DNA from 3 places in the Agromyces zhanjiangensis genome. Region 3 is predicted to be linked to each of the others. Evidence: predicted binding sites of a transcription regulator. Region 3 holds the regulator's gene; each other region holds the start of a gene.
The links. Region 3 encodes HspR, which represses chaperone genes until heat shock. Its sites were predicted from a motif close to AAGTTGAGTCNNNNNGACTCAACTT; they were not measured.
Positions count from the first base shown of each region.

Region 1 (6,044 bases), on a different contig from region 3:
CTTCGTCGAAGACGCCGGCGCGGTCGTCATAGGCGACACCCCAGAAGACTTCTCGATGGCGATGATCTATGACAGGACGATCGGCTTCGCGATTTGGCTGACACTAGATGCGGTAGAGCTGTTATCGAACAACTGGATGCTCGCGGAGCGACTCCGCCTGCGCGCAACAGATAACGCTGTCCAGCCGTCGCTAGCCACGGTGTCGATGTCACTAGCGCCCCCTCAGCTTGAGCCGATCATCCGGTCGATCTTGGCCGCCATCGACCTACCTGAGCTCGAAGATGAATCGCCAGCTGAGGGTGATTGGCTCGAGATGCGCGAGCCGGTGGCAACGCAAGATGCACTGCTTTCGCTGATGTTGGCGAATGAAGTAGGCGAGGTAGTGAGTCTCGCAGCGAGCGAGCAGACGGGCGGGACAGTCGAACTCGCCACGGGCTTGAGCGCACCGATACCAACAGACCCGCCATTAACTGGGTTGGGGTCACCTGCGTGGCTCGTAGACGTAGCGACGCCTGAAAACCAGATGCCACGGGCACGACGGGTCGACGCGGGTTGCCTAGCGGTCGATTCCAAATTTGAGCTCCTTCGAAGTAGCCGCGCAGGAATCACATTCCATGCCGCCTCGCACGGCTTCATCCCGTCGAATACAGTCCTAAGGTCACGTCTTGCGCGGCCTCGCCTGCGGTTTCCAGGACTCGCTGACTGGATCAATGCGCGTGCTCGCGACGGGGGAATGGTCCCCCGGCTATCACGACCAGGTCAGAACTCAGCGCTCGTCGCCCAGCGACTCGGAGGACGCGATGCGATGACTGGGCTATTGGCAGGCCCGCTTCGCGCAGGCCTCCAGTACGCGGCTCAACCTGGTGGGAGTTCGCGCTCAGACTTCCCCAAAGAGGACGGTGTCGTGCTCCATGGAGTGCGAATGCTGACCTTCGATGCCTTCGCAGAATTCGCCGTTGGCGCAGGAAGGGCAGAGGTTCGGTCCATTCTAGATCAGCTTCTCGTGGGTCGTCTCATGCGACGAGGGATTGTCCTTGATTGCCCCGATTGTCACACACCTTCGTTCGTGTCAATTGATGAGCTTGGACAGGTCGTGAATTGTGCGCGGTGTGAAGCGCGTAATCAGCTGACTGCGGCCCGATGGAGATCGCCTGCAGATGAGCCAGTATGGTTCTACGATTTGCACCCCGCCCTTGGCGAGCTACTGTGCGCAAATGGAGATGTGAGTGCCCTCGTGGCGCGCGAATTCAAGGCGCGGGCAGCCCGACGCTACTTTGATGTTGAAGAGCTGGAATTTGCTTCAATGGAGACAGGCTCGACCCGGTTTGAGATCGATCTCATCGCGCTGATCGACGATGAACTGATCGTCGTTGAATCGAAGTCGAACGGCTCTCTCGGAAGCGGTAGGAAGCGTCAACGGTCTGTGATCAAGCGCTTTGAAGCTGCGGTTCTCCTGGGTGCTGACGCTGTCGCATTCGCGACAACGGGCGGGTGGTCCTCCGATACCGTGGCTCGCGTGGAGGAGATTCGGGACACATCGTTTCAGCAGGTGCGACTGTCGTGGCTCGATGGGTTGGGAAGTTGAGATCCTCACGTGTGGCGTGTGGCGTGTGGCGTGTGGCGTGTGGCGTCTGCAGCTGGCCTCGCGCCCGCTGAATAGATGATGTGACCGCGATTAGATCATGGCGGCGGCTGGATGAAGTGCTATTCGCTGTCCGAATCCGCTTCGGTCTCAGAGTCCATATCATCTGCTTCACTCATGGCGCCAAGTAAGCTGGGTTGAATCAGAACCGTGACCTCGTCACCTGCATTGAGTTGAACTTTCTCGAGGTCGAGCGCTCGCTCACTACTGACGATCAACTTGCTGGGTGCAAACATACTCTGGAGGGGATCGAAGCCCGTGTAACGGACTCGCGCAAGCGAAAAGTGTTCGTGCACCTCGTTGACCTCAAGTCGCAGATTCTCCAGTCGCACATTGCCTAGGAGCTCGTCCGTGTCCGGGTCTCGCACCTCAACGACGCGCCAAACAATTACTGCGTTACCATCTTCGACGCCATCGTGCTCGCCAGCGTTTATTGCTACGCTCCGATCGCTCAGTACCCGTGCGATCTTTGCTCTTAGTTCTCTGGCCATAGTGGTTCCTTCCCAAGGTCTGATTCCTCGCGCGGCACGATCTCGAGGTCGCTCGGAAACGCTCGCTCCCCGTGCGCTTGAGAGATCAGGCTAGAACGGTACGCCGAGGACTTCACCGACTCAACGCGAAAGACGACAATGCGATCAGCCCTGATTGCCTGGAGCTCAAGCACTGCCTTGATGTCCTTCAAGATGGCGCTACGCAGAACGTAACGGGCGTCGATTGGCGGGATGTCGCCGTTCCATTGAGCCCCTATCAGTACCGCGTGGCCATCTTCGCCACAGTCCATCTTGGTGAACACCGTCTCACTCGAATGCGCGCGGAGTTCGGCGAGCAGGCGGCGCCGTCCCTCCTCTAGGGTGTCACGATTCCAAGTTGCGATACGGCGCTCAGCATCATCAGCGCGCGCCGTGGCTCTCGCCGCAGCGACCTTCCAGCGGTCAAGGTTCGCAGCGATCCTGTCGTGATCGCGCGCCTTCTCGCGGAGGATCGTCCAACGCTGCCAAAGGCGATGGACGTAGCGAACCGCAAACACAATCGCTGCGACAGCATAGAAGACGCCAAGGGACCAGACTGCTGTCCAGTAGATGCCTTCGAGGTGGCCTTCGACGGCGTCACGGTGTCCGGCGAGGAGCCCCAAGGCAAACGCTACGAAGGATGCTGGCCACCAGATCCACGTTCGACGACGGCCCTGTCCATCGTCGGGCGCTTGCTGGTGCGTCACCCTCTAACGCTATACAGATTCATCCCCTATCCGGTGGCGGCACGCTTTGGCATCGTGGATATCCGCCGCAGGGTCATCGTGGGTCCACGACTGGGCTGCAGGCCTGTGCCACGTGTTTCTGGTCCGTTGTCGTTTGGTTCAGCGATGATCATCCAGGCGCTCACCTCGTACATCGGTTTGGCCGCGGGCCGGCTGTCCCAGTGAGTCATCCCCCGGGCGCTATCCGGCCCTGTTGCGCAATGTTGTTCCGGCACACCCCCGAGTTGAACCTCCGATACACGATTTGAGGGGTCGAAGGCTGCGCTGGTTCGAGCCGTCCACGCGAGCAGTGCGCTGACATGTGTCTTTCGCGCGGTGCCAAGTCGGCGAAGGGCGCAGCGTGGCCAGTGCGCTTCGGGACGTCTTCCGTAACCTCGGCGTCGGTGCACGCGCGTCTCGCGATGCGGTGCAGTGGTCGGCAGCAACGCGGGCGGCGAGCGTTGGATACCGAGCCGTGGGGACGGCGGGAAGAAGTGAGTCGGGATTCGGAGGCGAGCCCGGTCGTGCTCACATTCCTCCCGTTGCTCAGATCTGGCGGGAATACCGTCGAGCCGCGCGTGTTGAACTTGAGCGTACCCAACTCAAGTTCCCCCAGGAGGACCTAGGTGCCAGACGACTTCAACGAGGCCGGCTCGAGCTCGTTCGACGAGTTCCTGAGCCGCTACCTCGCGGGTGAGCAGGCCAGGCAGGCGCGGTCGATCGACCTCAGCCGGTTCCTGACCTCGCGCACCCAGAGCATCCTGCAGCGTGCCGGACGCTTCGCGCTCGAGCGCGGACAGACCGAGCTCGACGCGCTGCACATCCTGCGCGTCATCGTCGAGGACGAGTCCGTCGCGCAGGCGATCACCCGCGTGGGCGCGAGCCCCGAGCGCATCATCACGGCGACCGAGGCGCGGCTGCCCGCGGCATCCGACACCGCCGACGCGAACGCGGCGACCATCACCCCGTCGGCCAGCCGCGCGCTGTTCCACGCGTACCAGGTCGCACGCTCGAGCGGGTCGACGTACATCGACCCCGAGCACCTCTTCTTCGCGCTCGTGCTCGGGCAGGACGCCCCCGCCGGGCAGGTGCTCGCGCGCGCCGGCGTCACCGCCGAGGCGCTTGCGGCCGGCCTGGGGGAGCACGTGGCATCCGACCCGACAGCCGGCCCCGAGATGGGCGGCATGGGCGAGCAGACGGATGCCGCGGCATCCGCCACGCCCATGCTCGACAAGTTCGGCCTCGACCTCACCGAGCGCGCCGCGAACGGCGAGCTCGACCCCGTGATCGGGCGCACCGACGAGATCGAGCAGACCATCGAGATCCTCAGCCGCCGCATGAAGAACAACCCCGTGCTGATCGGCGAGGCCGGCGTCGGCAAGACCGCGATCGTCGAGGGCCTCGCCCGCGCGATCGTCGAGGAGAACGTGCCCGAGCAGCTGCTCGGCAAGCGCGTCGTCGCGCTCGACCTGCCCGCCATGCTCGCCGGCACCCGCTACCGCGGCGACTTCGAGGAGCGCCTCACCAAGACGATGGAGGAGATCGCCGAGCACAAGGGCGAGCTGATCGTCTTCGTCGACGAGGTGCACTCCGTCGTCGGCGCCGGCGGTGCCGGTGAGGGCATGGACGCGGGGAACATCCTGAAGCCCCGCCTCGCCCGCGGCGAGCTGCACCTCGTGGGCGCGACCACGCTCAAGGAGTACCGCACCATCGAGAAGGACCCCGCGCTCGAGCGCCGGTTCCAGCCGGTGAAGGTCGGCGAGCCCTCGATCGAGGACGCCGTGCTCATCATGCAGGGCCTGCGCCCCGCGTACGAGGAGCACCACGGCGTCACCTACACCGACGAGGCGCTGCGCGCCGCCGTCGAGCTCTCCGCGCGGTACCTCACCGACCGCGTGCTGCCCGACAAGGCCATCGACCTCATCGACCAGGCCGGCGCGCGCCTGCGCCTGAAGCTGGGCGTGAAGGTGGATGTCTCCGCCCTCATCGAGCGCCTCGCCGACCTGGAGGCGGACAAGAACGCGGCCGTCCGCGCCGAGCACTACGAGGAGGCGTCGCGCATCCGCGACGAGATCGAGAAGGTGCAGGAGCGGCTCGACGAGGCGACCGAAAAGGCTGCGGCGCAGGGCCGTGCCGTGGCATCGGCTGCGTCTTCGGCGGATGGCGCCGCAGCCGACTCGACCGTCATCGACGAGGCGCAGATCGCCGCCGTGATCTCGCGGGCCACCGGCATCCCGGTCAACCGGGTCACCGAGGGCGAGCGCGAGCGCCTCGCGAACCTCGAGGGCGAACTGCACGCCCGGGTCATCGGGCAGGACGACGCGGTCACCGCCGTCGCCCGCTCGGTGCGGCGCAACCGCACCGGCATGGGCGACGCGAAGCGGCCGGTGGGCTCGTTCCTGTTCCTCGGACCGACCGGCGTCGGCAAGACCGAGCTGGCGCGTGCGCTGGCGTCGTCGCTGTTCGACGACGAGGGTGCGATCATCCGCTTCGACATGAGCGAGTTCGGCGAGCGGCACACGGTGTCGCGTCTCGTCGGCGCCCCTCCCGGCTACGTCGGCTACGACGAGGCCGGGCAGCTGACCGAGCGCGTGCGGCGCAACCCGTACTCGATCGTGCTGTTCGACGAGATCGAGAAGGCGCACCCCGACGTGTTCAACCTGCTGCTGCAGGTGCTCGACGACGGACGCCTGACCGACGGCCAGGGTCGCACGGTCGACTTCCGCAACACGGTGGTCATCATGACCTCGAACCTCGGTTCGGAGTTCCTCGCGTCGCGGTCGGGTGCGCTCGGCTTCGTGGCGTCGGCGGATGCTGCGGCCAACGGCTTCTCGTCGATGGACGACGTGCGCCAGCGCGTGATGGGCAAGGTGCGCGAGGCCATGCGGCCGGAGTTCCTGAACCGCATCGACGAGATCGTGCTGTTCCAGAAGCTCTCGTCGGCCGAGATCGCTGAGATCGTGCGCCTGATGCTGGGTGCGACCTCGTCGCGGCTGGCCGCGCGCGAGATCGCCTTCGAGGTGACGGATGCCGCGGTGGCGCTCCTCGCGGAGCGCGGCTACGAGCCCGAGTACGGTGCCCGTCCGCTGCGGCGCCTGATCCAGCGCGAGATCGACGACCGCATCGCCGACCTCTTCGTCACCGGCGCCCTCGGCGACGGCGAGGCGG
Region 1 is NZ_JBEPKB010000001.1:341,718-347,761, reverse strand. It holds gene ABME02_RS01650 (hypothetical protein) at 1-1,585, shown strand, start outside; gene ABME02_RS01645 (FlgT C-terminal domain-containing protein) at 1,705-2,133, opposite strand; gene ABME02_RS01640 (hypothetical protein) at 2,118-2,858, opposite strand; gene ABME02_RS01635 (ATP-dependent Clp protease ATP-binding subunit) at 3,503-6,044, shown strand, end outside.
Region 1: the regulator HspR is predicted to act here: its motif matches at 3,461-3,485, upstream of ABME02_RS01635 (ATP-dependent Clp protease ATP-binding subunit).

Region 2 (6,044 bases), 420 kb from region 3:
CCGTACGGCTCGACCGTCACCTACGGCGAGCTCGCGCTCCGCCTCGGCGACCGGAACCTCGCCAGGCGCGTCGGCGGGGCCGTCGGGCGGAATCCGATCAGCATCCTCGTGCCGTGCCACCGCGTGGTCGGCGCCGACGGATCGCTCACCGGCTACGCCGGCGGGCTCGAGCGCAAGCGCCGGCTTCTCGAGCTCGAGGGCGCCGAGGTCGTCGCGCAGCGGCGTCTGTTCTGAGGGCGCCGGCGCGGCCGCACAGCCGCGAGTCGCGGTCGTCCTGGCGGGTATGCAGGATGAGCCGGGTGACCCACGGCTCGGCTCGTCCTGCGTATACGTCCCGCCCGGACCCGGTCGGTGCTCATCGATGCTCGTCGTGAGTGGCTTCACACATACGACCCGGCAGGTCGCTCGGATGTGACATCCGGTCACTGGAGCAGTGGCGCGATGAGCGCCGCAGGCACGAAGAAGGGAGGCCGATCCGACCTCCCGCTTCCAGGATATCGCCGACCCCCCGTCTTGCCACAAGGCCCCGGTCAGGGCGCAGAATGGTCCGCCTCGACCGATCGGAGCCCACGTCCGTGACCACTGCCGGAACCCGCACTGCCTTCGACCTGCCCGACCGCCTCGCCGTCAAGGCCGGCCCCGACCTGATCGCGGACGACGATGCGCACTTCGCCCGCATCGCCGAGAGCCTCGACGACGCGATCGCCGACCTCGGCGCGCGCCTCGACCGCGTGCGCCGCGCCCCGGGCCGCTCCGGCCACGCCGCGCTGGAGCGCGACCTCGAGGTGCACCGCCTCGCCGCGCGCCTGAAGACCCTCCGACGATTCAGCCTCGACCTGTGCCTCGGCCGGATCGTGCCCGCGACGGCGGGCGCGGCCGGTGCCGGCGGTGCCGAGCGCGCGGCGCGGTCCGCCGAGCCCGTGTACATCGGACGGCTCGGGCTCACCGACCGCGACGGTCGGCGCCTCCTGGTCGACTGGCGCGCGCCCGCCGCCGAGCCGTACTTCGCGGCGACCCACGCCGACCCGATGGGGGTGGCGAGCCGACGCCGCTACCGCTGGACGCGGGGCCGCGTCACCGACTACTGGGACGAGGTCTTCACGCCCGGCGTATTCGACGCCGACGCCGACGCCGACGCCGACGCCGGAGCCGGAGCTGCCGCCGTCGCCCTCGACGACCAGTCGGCGTTCATCGCGAGCCTCGGCAGCAGCCGGTCGCCGCGCATGCGCGACGTGCTGAGCACCATCCAGTCCGACCAGGACGCGATCATCCGCGCCGGCTCGGCCGGCGCGCTCGTCGTCGACGGCGGTCCGGGGACGGGCAAGACCGTCGTCGCGCTGCATCGCGCCGCCTACCTCCTCTATGAGGACCCGAGGCTCCGCGGTCATCGCGGCGGGCTGCTCGTCGTGGGTCCGCACGAGCCGTACCTCGCCTATGTCGCCGACGTGCTGCCGAGCCTCGGCGAGGAGGGTGTGCAGACCTGCACGCTCCGCGACCTGGTTCCGGATGGCGCCTCCGCCGCCGTCGAGACCGACCCGGTCTCCCTTCGGTTGAAGTCCTCGACTCGGCTCGTCGACGCCGTCGAGCGCGCGGTCCGGTACTACGAGGAGCCGCCGAGCGAGGAGCTGCTGGTCGAGACGCCGTGGTGCGACATCCGCGTCGCCGCGGGCGACTGGGCACTCGCGTTCGATGCCGCCGCTCCGGGCAGCACGCACAACGAGGCGCGCGACGAGGTGTGGGGCGACCTGCTCGACCGCCTCGTCGAGCAGGTCGACGAGCGGGACGCCCCGTCGGCGCAGGTCCGCACCTGGCTCGCCCGCAGCGCCGAGCTGCGGACCGCGTTCCGTCGGGCCTGGCCCGTGCTCGACCCGGCGGGCGTCGTCGCCGACCTGTGGTCGGTTCCCGCCTACCTCCGGTGGTGCGCCCCGTGGCTCGCGTCCGACGAGGTCGACGCGCTGCAGCGTGCCGACGCGCGCGCGTGGACGACGGCCGACCTGCCGTTCCTCGACGCCGCCCGGCTGCGGATCGGCGACCCCGAGGCATCCGCCCGCCGGCGTGCGCGCGAGGCGGCGCTCGCCCGTCGCCGTCAGCGCATGGACGACGTGGTCGACTACCTGATCGGCGCCGACGACAGCGAGCTCGGGCTCATGTCGATGCTGCGGGGTGACGACGCCGCGGTCTCGCTCGTGGACGAGGCCGAATTGCCCGCCCTCGACCGTGACGAGCTCGCCGGCCCGTTCGCCCATGTCATCGTCGACGAGGCCCAGGAGCTGACGGATGCCGAGTGGACGATGCTCCTGCGCCGCTGCCCGTCGCGCAGCCTCACGATCGTGGGCGATCGCGCGCAGGCGCGGCACGGGTTCACCGAGTCGTGGGAGGAGCGGCTCGGGCGTCTCGGCTTCCGCGACGTCGACGTCGCGCCGCTGACGATCAACTACCGCACGCCGACCGAGGTCATGGCGGAGGCGGAGCCCGTGATCCGCTCGGCGATCCCCGACGCGAACGTGCCGACCTCGGTGCGCAGCACCGGCGTGCCGGTGACCCGCGCCCGGGTCTCGGAGCTCGGGTCGATCGTCGACGGATGGCTCGCCGCGAACGCCGACGGGATCGCCGCCGTCATCGGTGAGGCCGGCGCGGTGGCCGCGACCGCGAGGCCCGTGTCCGCGGACGCGCCGTCGCGGGTGCGCTCGCTGACGCCCGAGCTCGCGAAGGGGCTCGAGTTCGACCTCGTCGTGCTCGTCGAGCCCGAGCGGTTCGGCGACGGGATCGAGGGCGCGGTCGACCGGTACGTCGCGATGACGCGTGCGACGCAGCGGCTCGTCATCCTGACCGACGGGGATGCCGTCGCTCTCTCGAGCCGAGGCGGTGCGAATGCAGGATGAGCCGCCTCATGCTCGTGCCGCGGCATCCATGACCCGGCTCATCCTGCGAACGCGGCGCACCCGACCGGATGATCGCCCTCGGCGAACGACGGGTCCAAAGTCTTAGCACTCTCCATGCCGGAGTGCTAATCTCGGATCAAGTTGAGCCAAGGTGACTCAACTCTGGATCTCTTGAGAGGAGACGCTCATGGCAATGAGCTGGGACCCGTTCCGCGACCTCGACCGTCTCGCGGCGAGCATGATCGACTCGAGCCGAGGGCCGCGCATGATGCCGATCGACCTGCACCGCGACGGCGACCACTACGTCCTGTCCGCCGACCTGCCCGGGGTCGACCCCGGCTCGATCGACATCGACGTCGACGGCCAGCTGATGACCATCCGCGCCGAGCGCACGCTGCGCAACGACGAGAACGTCCGGTGGCTCGTGCACGAGCGGCCGAGCGGATCGTTCCTGCGTCAGCTCACCCTCGGCGAGGGCATCGACACCACCGGCATCAGCGCCCACTACGACAACGGCGTACTGAGCGTCATCATCCCGGTCTCCGAGCGCGCCAAGCCGCGCAAGGTCGAGGTGCGCTCCGCGGCGGACGACGTCGTGACGCCCGAGGTCACCTCCAGCGGGAGCTGACGCGGCGCGGCCGGCGAGCTTCGCCGGGCGGGCCGGCGGGCAGGCGGGGCGGATGCTGCGGCGTCCGCCCCGCTGCGGTGCGCGCACGAGTTCGCCGAACCGCGCGCAAGGGGGCAGCGGAGAATCGGTCGAAGCCGTACGATCGGCGTACGCGCGAGCCCGCGCCACCCGACCGCCACCGAATCCCGACCCCGCGACGCCCAGCAGTTCCGCCGAGACGACGCCCCCGATCCCCTCGGAGCATCCCGTTGAGAGCCCCCGCCGATGACGAGCCCATGCCCGACTTCGGCGAGCCCCGGGACGACGCCGACGACGCTCGGGCCGGCGGCCGCCGATCGCGCGCGGACCGGGCCGCCGACGAGGGCGCCGCGGTCGAGCGCGATCGCTGGGCCATGCGCGCGAGCGCGCATCCGGGGCGTCGGCCGCGTCGCCGAGCCGCGGCCATCACGTTCGATCCCGCCGACCACCAGGACCCCGACCGGCGCCGGTACTTCCTGAGCTCGCTGCAGCCGAGCGGCGACTACGAGGCCGTCATCGTCGCGATCACCGACGGCTCGAGCCGCCGGTATTTCAGCTCGCGCGACGGCTCGCACTTCATCGAGGTCGACGAGCTCTCGTTCGAGCAGCGCCGCAAGTCCGGCTCGCGCTCGATGCTCGAGATCGGCGAGCACGAGTTGCGCGAACTCGAGGGCGCGCTCATCTTCGTCCGGCCGCTCGACGGTCGCGACCCGATCGCCGAGGTCGCCGCGGCGAAGCAGGCATCGCTCGAGGCGACGCGTCCGATGGCGATCGTGCCGGTGGCCGCGGCCGAGGCGGTGGCGGCGTCGACGGCGGATGAGGCGACGACGGATGGCGCGACCGACGACGCGACGGCGGATGACGCGTCGACGGCCGACGAGCCGAACGACGACGACGCGGCCCTCGTGCCCGCGCCGAGCGACGAGGAGGCACCGGTCGACGACCCGGTGCCGGCGGCCGAGGGCGACGAGTCGAGCGCCGCACCCGATGCGAGGGCGGATGACGTGACCGACGACGGCGCGGCCGATTCGGCGCTCGCCTGGGCGGACGAGTCGACCGCTCCCGCGGACGAGACCTCCGAACCGCAGGAGCCGGGGCCGCGTCGGTCGACCTTCGAGCCGGTTGCTCCGGGCGCTCCACCGGATCCGGAGTCGAGCGACTCCGCCGAGGCATCCGTCGTGGGGGTGTTCGACCCGATCGAGGCTCCGCCGATCCCTCCGATCGCGCCGGCACCGCGGTACGTGTCCGAGTCCGTCGAATCCGCGGAGCCAGTCGAGTCCATCGAATCCGCGGAGGCGGATCCCGGGCCGCTCCGGGCTCCGGAACCCGAACCGGCACCCGCGCCGGCCGCGGCCCGACGGACCGCACCGCTCTCCACGCTCGACGCGGTGGCGCAGGTCGCGCTCGCGAAGGGCATCGCGTTCGCCGCGCACCGCGGGCAGCTCGACAAGAGCGGTACGCCGTACATCGACCATCCGGGCCGCATCGCCGAGCGATTCGACCCCGTGACCGACCCGATCGCGGCGGCGGCCGCCTGGCTGCACGACGTGCTCGAGGACACGCCGCTCACCTCGCGCGAACTGTTCGAGGCGGGGGTGCTGCTCGAGATCGTGGGCGTCGTCGAGCTCCTGACCCGCCGGCCCGAGGTCTCGCCCGACGAGTACTACGCGCGCATCCGGCGGCATCCGGTCGCGCTTCGCGTCAAGCTCGCCGACATCGACGACAACACCGCGCCGTGGCGGCTGCGCCGGCTCGAGTTCGCCAAGCAGCAGCGCCTCGCCGAGAAGTACCGGCACGCGCGCCGAGCGCTCGGCGTGGACTGAGGGAGCTCCGGGACCTTCGCCCCGTGCGGTGCCCGCCCGCGCGCGAGTAGTGTGTGCTCCGCGTCCGGCCGAGCCGTGAGACAAGAGCGGGAGCACCGGGTTTCAGGCGGCCTTCCCTTCGGGGCTGCGCCAAGCAGAGCACGGCTGGTCCCACCCGCCGCCGGACGCCACGGAGGAGCGCCCTGCGCGCCGGAGCCGCCGCGCCGGGCGCCGTCGACATCGACCACGGGCCGCGCGGACGACGTGCCCGCGCGGCGTGCCGTCGGGGTCGGTCGAATCGCTCATGTCGCGCCTCCTTGGTTCGGGTCCGGGCGAGTTCACGGCACCGAGATCTCCTCGACCGTGCGCCCGGTCGTGAGGTCGGGCAGCGTGCGGGCGATGTCGGCCTGCGCGATGATGCCGACCAGGTCGTGCCCGTCGATGACGGGCAGCCGGCGGATCTGGTGGTGCTGCATCATCCGCGGCGCTTCGCGTATGTCGTCATCGGCGCCGATCGTCACGGGCTTGCCCTCGGCGAGGGTTCCCGCGGTCATGCTGCCGGGATCCGCGCCTTCGGCGAGGCACTTCACGACGATGTCGCGGTCCGTGAGCATGCCCATCAGCTTCGAGTCGTTGCCGCAGATCGGCATCGACCCCACGTCGAGGTCGCGCATGATCCGAGCGGCTTCGACGAGGTTCTGGTCCTCGTTCACG
Region 2 is NZ_JBEPKB010000003.1:485,277-491,320, forward strand. It holds gene ABME02_RS08595 (methylated-DNA--[protein]-cysteine S-methyltransferase) at 1-234, shown strand, start outside; gene helR (RNA polymerase recycling motor ATPase HelR) at 576-2,882, shown strand; gene ABME02_RS08605 (Hsp20/alpha crystallin family protein) at 3,070-3,510, shown strand; gene ABME02_RS08610 (prolipoprotein diacylglyceryl transferase) at 3,759-5,351, shown strand; gene ABME02_RS08615 (CBS domain-containing protein) at 5,669-6,044, opposite strand, start outside.
Region 2: the regulator HspR is predicted to act here: its motif matches at 3,021-3,045, upstream of ABME02_RS08605 (Hsp20/alpha crystallin family protein).

Region 3 (6,044 bases):
GCGTCGAGGAACTCCTCGGCGAGATCCTCCCCGACGCGGCGCGCGCATGAGCACGGGCGAGGGCCAGCTCGCCCTCGACGACCCGCAGTCGGTCCTGCACCGCCGGCCGCGTGCGCGACGAGACCCGCGCCCGGGTGGAGCGGCTGCTCGGGGAGATCGCCCCCGTACCCGCCGGTCCCGAAGCGCGCGCCTGATCCTCAGGCCGTCGGCGGCCGCTCGGGATCCGACGCCGCCCCGGCCACGGGCTGCGCGGCCGACGGCACCGGCGTCGGCACGATCCGGAATTCGGGCGCCCGCGACACCAGCAGCCACGCGGGCAGGATGATCACGCAGAGCCACGGCAGGAGGGCCAGGTCGCCCGCGACGGCCGCGGCGACGAACAGGGCGAGCCATCCGTCCTTGGCCATCACCAGCAGGATCCCGATGAGCGCGCTGGCCACGCAGAGCGCGATCGGCAGCGACGGGATGAGCGCGTGCGCGAGCATCCCGAGCGCCGCGCCGATGAACGCGGCGGGGAAGATGCGACCGCCGCGGAACGCGGCGCTCGCCGCCACGAGCAGCGCGACGAGCTTCACCGCGACGATGACGACGAGCTGGCCAGCATCGTAGGCGTCCGGGTCCTCGAAGAGCTCCCCCATCTGGTCGAGGCCCTTGAACAGCGTGATCGGGCCGCCGACGAGCCCGAGCAGCCCGAGGACGAGACCGCCCGCGGTCGCGATGAGGAGCGGCTGCCGCAGCGCATGGAACGCCCGGTGGACGAACGGGAACGCGAACGCGCCGACGAGCCCGATCGCGACGCCCGCGATGGCGATGACGATGCCGGCCAGCAGGAGCAGCGGTGTCGTCGGCTCCGTCGGCAGCGTGAACTGCAGCGGCGGCGCCCCGAGCACGTGCATGGTGCCTGCGGCGGCCGCCGCGGAGGCGAGCGGGAGGAACAGCTTGTCCCACAGCGCGCCGCCGCCGCGGACCGCCGCGAGCGTGCCCGTGAAGAGCAGTGCGGCGGCGACCGGCGAGCCGAACAGGGCGCCGATCGTCCCGGCCGCGGCCATGAGCATGCCGAGCTTCGCGCCGACGCGGGGCATGAGTCGGCCGAGCAGCGCGACCGTCAGCGCGACGTTGATCGCGATGATCGGGTTCTCGGGGCCGAGGCTCACGCCGCCTGCGAGCGCGAGCCCCGTGACGATGACGAGACCCGGCAGGGTGCGGAGCTTCAACGGCTCCGAGACGAGCTCGGTCGTCGCCGAGTCGAGTCCGCCGTGGCCGGGCAGGAACTGGAGGCCGAGTCCCACCGCGAAGCCGGTCGCCGTGAGGACGACGACGATCCACCAGCCGTCGGGGTCGACGCCGAGCGACTCGGGCAGCGCCGTCCACAGCACCTGCTGCAGTCCGCCGGCCGCGACCTCGAGCGCGCGGAGGACCAGCGCGCAGAGCACGCCGATGACGATCGCGGGAACGAGCAGCAGGAGGAGCTGCGCCGGGGTGGGTGCCGGCATCTGCACGTCGCCCGTGTCATCCGTCATCGTCGCCCCCCGGTCGCCGTCGCGCACCGGCCCGCCGGAGCGCTAGGCACAGCCTCGCACACGCGCCGTGCCGCGGGCGAGAGCGGGTGCGGATGCCTCGTGGCCTCAGCCGCGCTCGAGCGGTCGCCACACGACGACCGCGTTCTCGCGGCGAACCCGCGTTCCCGTGCGCAGCGTGACGACCTCGCCCTCGGAACCGGCCGCGAACACGCGGCGCCCGGGGCGGTTCAGCATCTCGTCGGCCAGGGCTCGCTCGAGCTCGCGCACGCGACCGCGGAGCTCATTGACCTCGTTCTCGAGGCCGAGCACGCGGCGGATGCCCTCGAGGCTCACGCCCTCGCTCGAGAGCTGCTGGATCTCGCGCAGTTGCGCGACGTCGCGCATCGAGTAGCGGCGCGACTTGCCGGCGGTCCGCTTCGGCGAGACCAACCCCATGCGGTCGTACTGGCGGAGCGTCTGGGGGTGCATGCCCGCCAGCTCGGCCGCGACCGAGATGACGAACAGCGGGCTCTCGCCGTCGACCTGCATCAGGCGCTCCGGGCCTTGGCGAGGAGGTCCTCGCGGGGGTCCTCGTGAGGCAGCTGCTCCGCGAACTCGCGCAGCTTCTCCTCCGCATCCTTCGACAGGTGCGCCGGCACCGCGACCTGGACGATCGCGAGCAGGTCGCCCGTGCCCTTCCTCGTCTCGACGCCGCGGCCCTTGACCCGCAGCACGCGCCCGCTCGGAGTGCCGGGCGCGACTCGCAGCTTGACCGGGTCGCCGCCGAGGGTCGGGACCTGGATGGTCGCGCCGAGCGCGGCCTCGGCGAAGGTCACCGGCACCGTCACGCGGAGGTTCAGCCCGTCGCGCTCGAACACCGGGTGCTTGCGCACCTTCACGGTGAGCACGATGTCGCCGGCCTCGCCGCCGTCGGGCGACGGATGGCCCTTGCCGCGCAGCCGGATCTTCTGGCCGTCGGCGACGCCCGCCGGCACGTTGACGCTGATCTCGCGACCCTCGGCGGTCTGCAGGGTGATGCGGTCGCCCTTGGTCGCGGTGATGAAGTCGAGCGTGGTCGACGCCGTCACGTCGCGGCCCTTCGTCGGGCCGCCGTAGCCGCGGTAGCCGCCGGTCGGCTGGCCGAACCGGCCGCCGCCGAAGAGCCCGCCGAGCAGGTCGTCGTAGTCGCCGCCTCCGCCGCCCTGGCGGAAGGTGTAGCGCTGGCCGCCGCCCTGCTGGCCGAACATGCCGCCGAAGACGTCCTCGAAGCCGCCCGCGCCGGCGCCGCCCGGGGCCGTGAATCGCGCGCCGCCGCCCATGGCGCGGACCGCGTCGTACTCCTTGCGCTCCTCGGGATCCGAGAGCACCGAGTTCGCCTCGCTGATCTCCTTGAACTTCGCCTCGGCCGCGGCATCCCCCGGGTTCTGGTCGGGGTGGTACTTGCGCGCGAGCTTGCGGTACGCCTTCTTGATGTCGGCGTCGCTCGCGTCCTTCGAGACGCCGAGGGTGGCGTAGAAGTCCTTGTCGAACCAATCCTGGCTGGCCATCGGCGCCTCCTTCCTGCTGAATCTAGTGGGAACCGTGGAGGGCCGGCCCGCGGCATCCGCCGGTTGGAACGGATGCCGCGAACCGGCCCGGATGCCGCTATGCGGGCGTCTTGACGACGACCTTCGCGGCACGCAGCAGCGTGCCGCCGAGCAGGTACCCGGTCTCGACGACGTCGGCCACCGTGTCGACCTCGACCTCGTCGGAGTGCTGCTGGAAGATCGCCTCGTGGCGCTGCGGGTCGAACGGCTCGCCGACCTCGCCGAACTTCGCGAGGCCCAGCTTCTCGACCGACGACCGCAGCTTCGCCGCGATCGTCGCGAACGGGGTGTCGCCCTCGAGGTCGCCGTGCTTCTCGGCCCGATCGAGGTCGTCGAGCACTGGCAGCAGCACAGCCACCGTGGCGCCGACCGCGCGCTCGCGCTCGACCTCGCGGTTCGCCTCGGTGCGCTTGCGGTAGTTGGCGTACTCCGCGGTGACGCGCTTCAGGTCGGCGAGGTGCTCGGCCGACGGGTCCTCGACCTCGGCCTGCGCCGCGTTGAGGATGTCGTCGACGGTCAGGGTCTCCTCCTCGTCCGCAGCGGATGCCTCGGCACCCGTCTCGGCGCCCTCCGGGGCGGGCACGCCGCCCACCCCTTCGGCATCCTCGGGACGGCGAACCTCTCCCGTCTCCGTGTCGATCCGCCGCTTGTCGCGGATGACCGGCTCGTCCTGGTTCTGGTTCTCGTCCGTCATGGTTACTTCTTCTCGTCCTCGTCGTCGATGACCTCGGCGTCGACGACGTCCTCGTCGGAGGACTCGGCGCCCTCGGCGCCCGACGCCGTCGCGTCCTCGCCGGGGTTCGCGCCGGCCGCGGCATCCGCCTGCTGGCCCTGCGCGTAGATCGCCTCGCCGAGCTTGCCCTGCGACTGCGAGAGCTTCTCGAACGCCGACTTCACCGCGTCGTCGTCGTCACCCGCGAGGGCCGACTTCAGCGCGTCGACGTCGCCCTGGACCTCCGACTTGACGTCGGCGGGGAGCTTGTCGTCGTTCTCCTTGATGAGCTTCTCGACCGAGTACGCGAGCTGCTCGGCCTGGTTGCGCGTCTCGGCGGACTCGCGGCGCTTCTTGTCCTCGGCCGCGTGCTCCTCGGCGTCGCGCACCATGCGCTCGACGTCCTCCTTGGGCAGCGCCGAGCCGCCCGAGATCGTCATCGACTGCTCCTTGCCAGTGCCCTTGTCCTTCGCGGACACGTGCACGATGCCGTTCGCGTCGATGTCGAAGGTGACCTCGATCTGCGGGATGCCGCGGGGGGCCGGCGCGATGCCGGTCAGCTCGAACGTGCCGAGCGGCTTGTTGTCGCGGGTGAACTCGCGCTCGCCCTGGAACACTTGGATCGCGACCGACGGCTGGTTGTCGTCGGCGGTCGTGAAGGTCTCGCTGCGCTTGGTCGGGATGGCCGTGTTGCGCTCGATGAGCTTGGTCATGATGCCACCCTTGGTCTCGATGCCGAGGCTCAGGGGGGTGACGTCGATGAGCAGCACGTCCTTGCGCTCGCCCTTGAGGACGCCGGCCTGAAGGGCGGCGCCCACGGCGACGACCTCGTCGGGGTTCACGCCCTTGTTGGGCTCCTTGCCGGTCTCCTTCTTGACGAGCTCGGAGACCGCGGGCATGCGGGTCGAACCGCCGACGAGCACGACGTGCGCGATGTCGGAGAGCTTGATGCCGGCCTCGCGGATGACGTCCTCGAACGGCTTCTTGGTGCGGTCGAGCAGGTCGCTCGTCATGTTCTCGAACTGGGCGCGCGTGAGCGTCTCGTCGAGGTTGGCCGGGCCGGACTCGGTGAGCGAGAGGTAGGGCAGCTGGATGCTCGTGCTCATGCTCGAGCTGAGCTCCTTCTTGGCCTGCTCCGCCGCCTCCTTCAGGCGCTGGAGGGCGATCTTGTCCTTCGAGACGTCGACGCCCGTGGTGTCCTTGAAGCGCTTGATGAGGTGCTCGACGATGCGCTGGTCCCAGTCGTCGCCGCCGAGGCGGTTGTCGCCTGCGGTCGCGCGGACCTGGATGGTCGAGAAGTCGTCGTCCTTGCCCACCTCGAGGAGCGAGACGTCGAACGTGCCGCCGCCGAGGTCGAAGACGAGGATGAGCTCGTCCTCCTTGCCCTTGTCGAGGCCGTAGGCGAGCGCGGCGGCCGTGGGCTCGTTGATGATGCGCAGCACGTTGAGGCCCGCGATCTCGCCGGCCTCCTTCGTCGCCTGGCGCTCGGCGTCGTTGAAGTACGCCGGGACGGTGATGACCGCGTCGGTGACGGTGTCGCCGAGGTACTGCTCGGCGTCGCGCTTGAGCTTCTGGAGGATGCGCGCCGAGATCTCCTGCGGCGTGTACTCCTTGCCGTCGATCGCGGCCGACTTCCAGTCGGTGCCCATGTGGCGCTTGACCGACGAGATGGTGCGGTCGACGTTGGTCACGGCCTGGCGCTTCGCCGTCTCGCCGACGAGCACCTCGCCGTCCTTCGTGAATGCGACCACCGAGGGGGTGGTGCGGAAGCCCTCGGCGTTCGCGATGACGACGGGCTCGCCGCCCTCGAGGACGCTGACGACCGAGTTCGTGGTGCCGAGGTCGATTCCGACTGCACGTGACATGTGTGTATCTCCTTCTGCCGGGGGTCTCGCGGAAGTCGCCCCCGGCGATCGGCCCGGCGTTCCTCGCCCGCGGCCGAAGTCAGTGATCGGCGAGACTTGAGCCTCGCCGACTCAAGTGTCGGACCCGCCCGAATCGATGTCAAGTCGAGACCGGTGAACTTGAGCGTACTTGACTCAACTCTCGGCGAGATCGCAGTATTCCGGTGGTGCTCGGGCTCCGGACGGGGGCTACCGGAGACCTGCCTCCACCCATAGAGTGCGGTCACACACGAGCGGACCGGGAGCACAGGGATGAGATCGAGGACGAGACTGGTCGGCGGTATCGCCGTCGCAACGCTGGCACTGGGTGCGATCGGTGCCGCCGGCGCGGCGGCCGCGCCCG
Region 3 is NZ_JBEPKB010000003.1:69,936-75,979, reverse strand. It holds gene ABME02_RS06600 (arsenate reductase ArsC) at 1-50, shown strand, start outside; gene ABME02_RS06595 (ion channel protein) at 198-1,520, opposite strand; gene ABME02_RS06590 (heat shock protein transcriptional repressor HspR) at 1,626-2,048, opposite strand; gene ABME02_RS06585 (DnaJ C-terminal domain-containing protein) at 2,048-3,046, opposite strand; gene ABME02_RS06580 (nucleotide exchange factor GrpE) at 3,144-3,779, opposite strand; gene dnaK (molecular chaperone DnaK) at 3,782-5,662, opposite strand; gene ABME02_RS06570 (M1 family metallopeptidase) at 5,954-6,044, shown strand, end outside.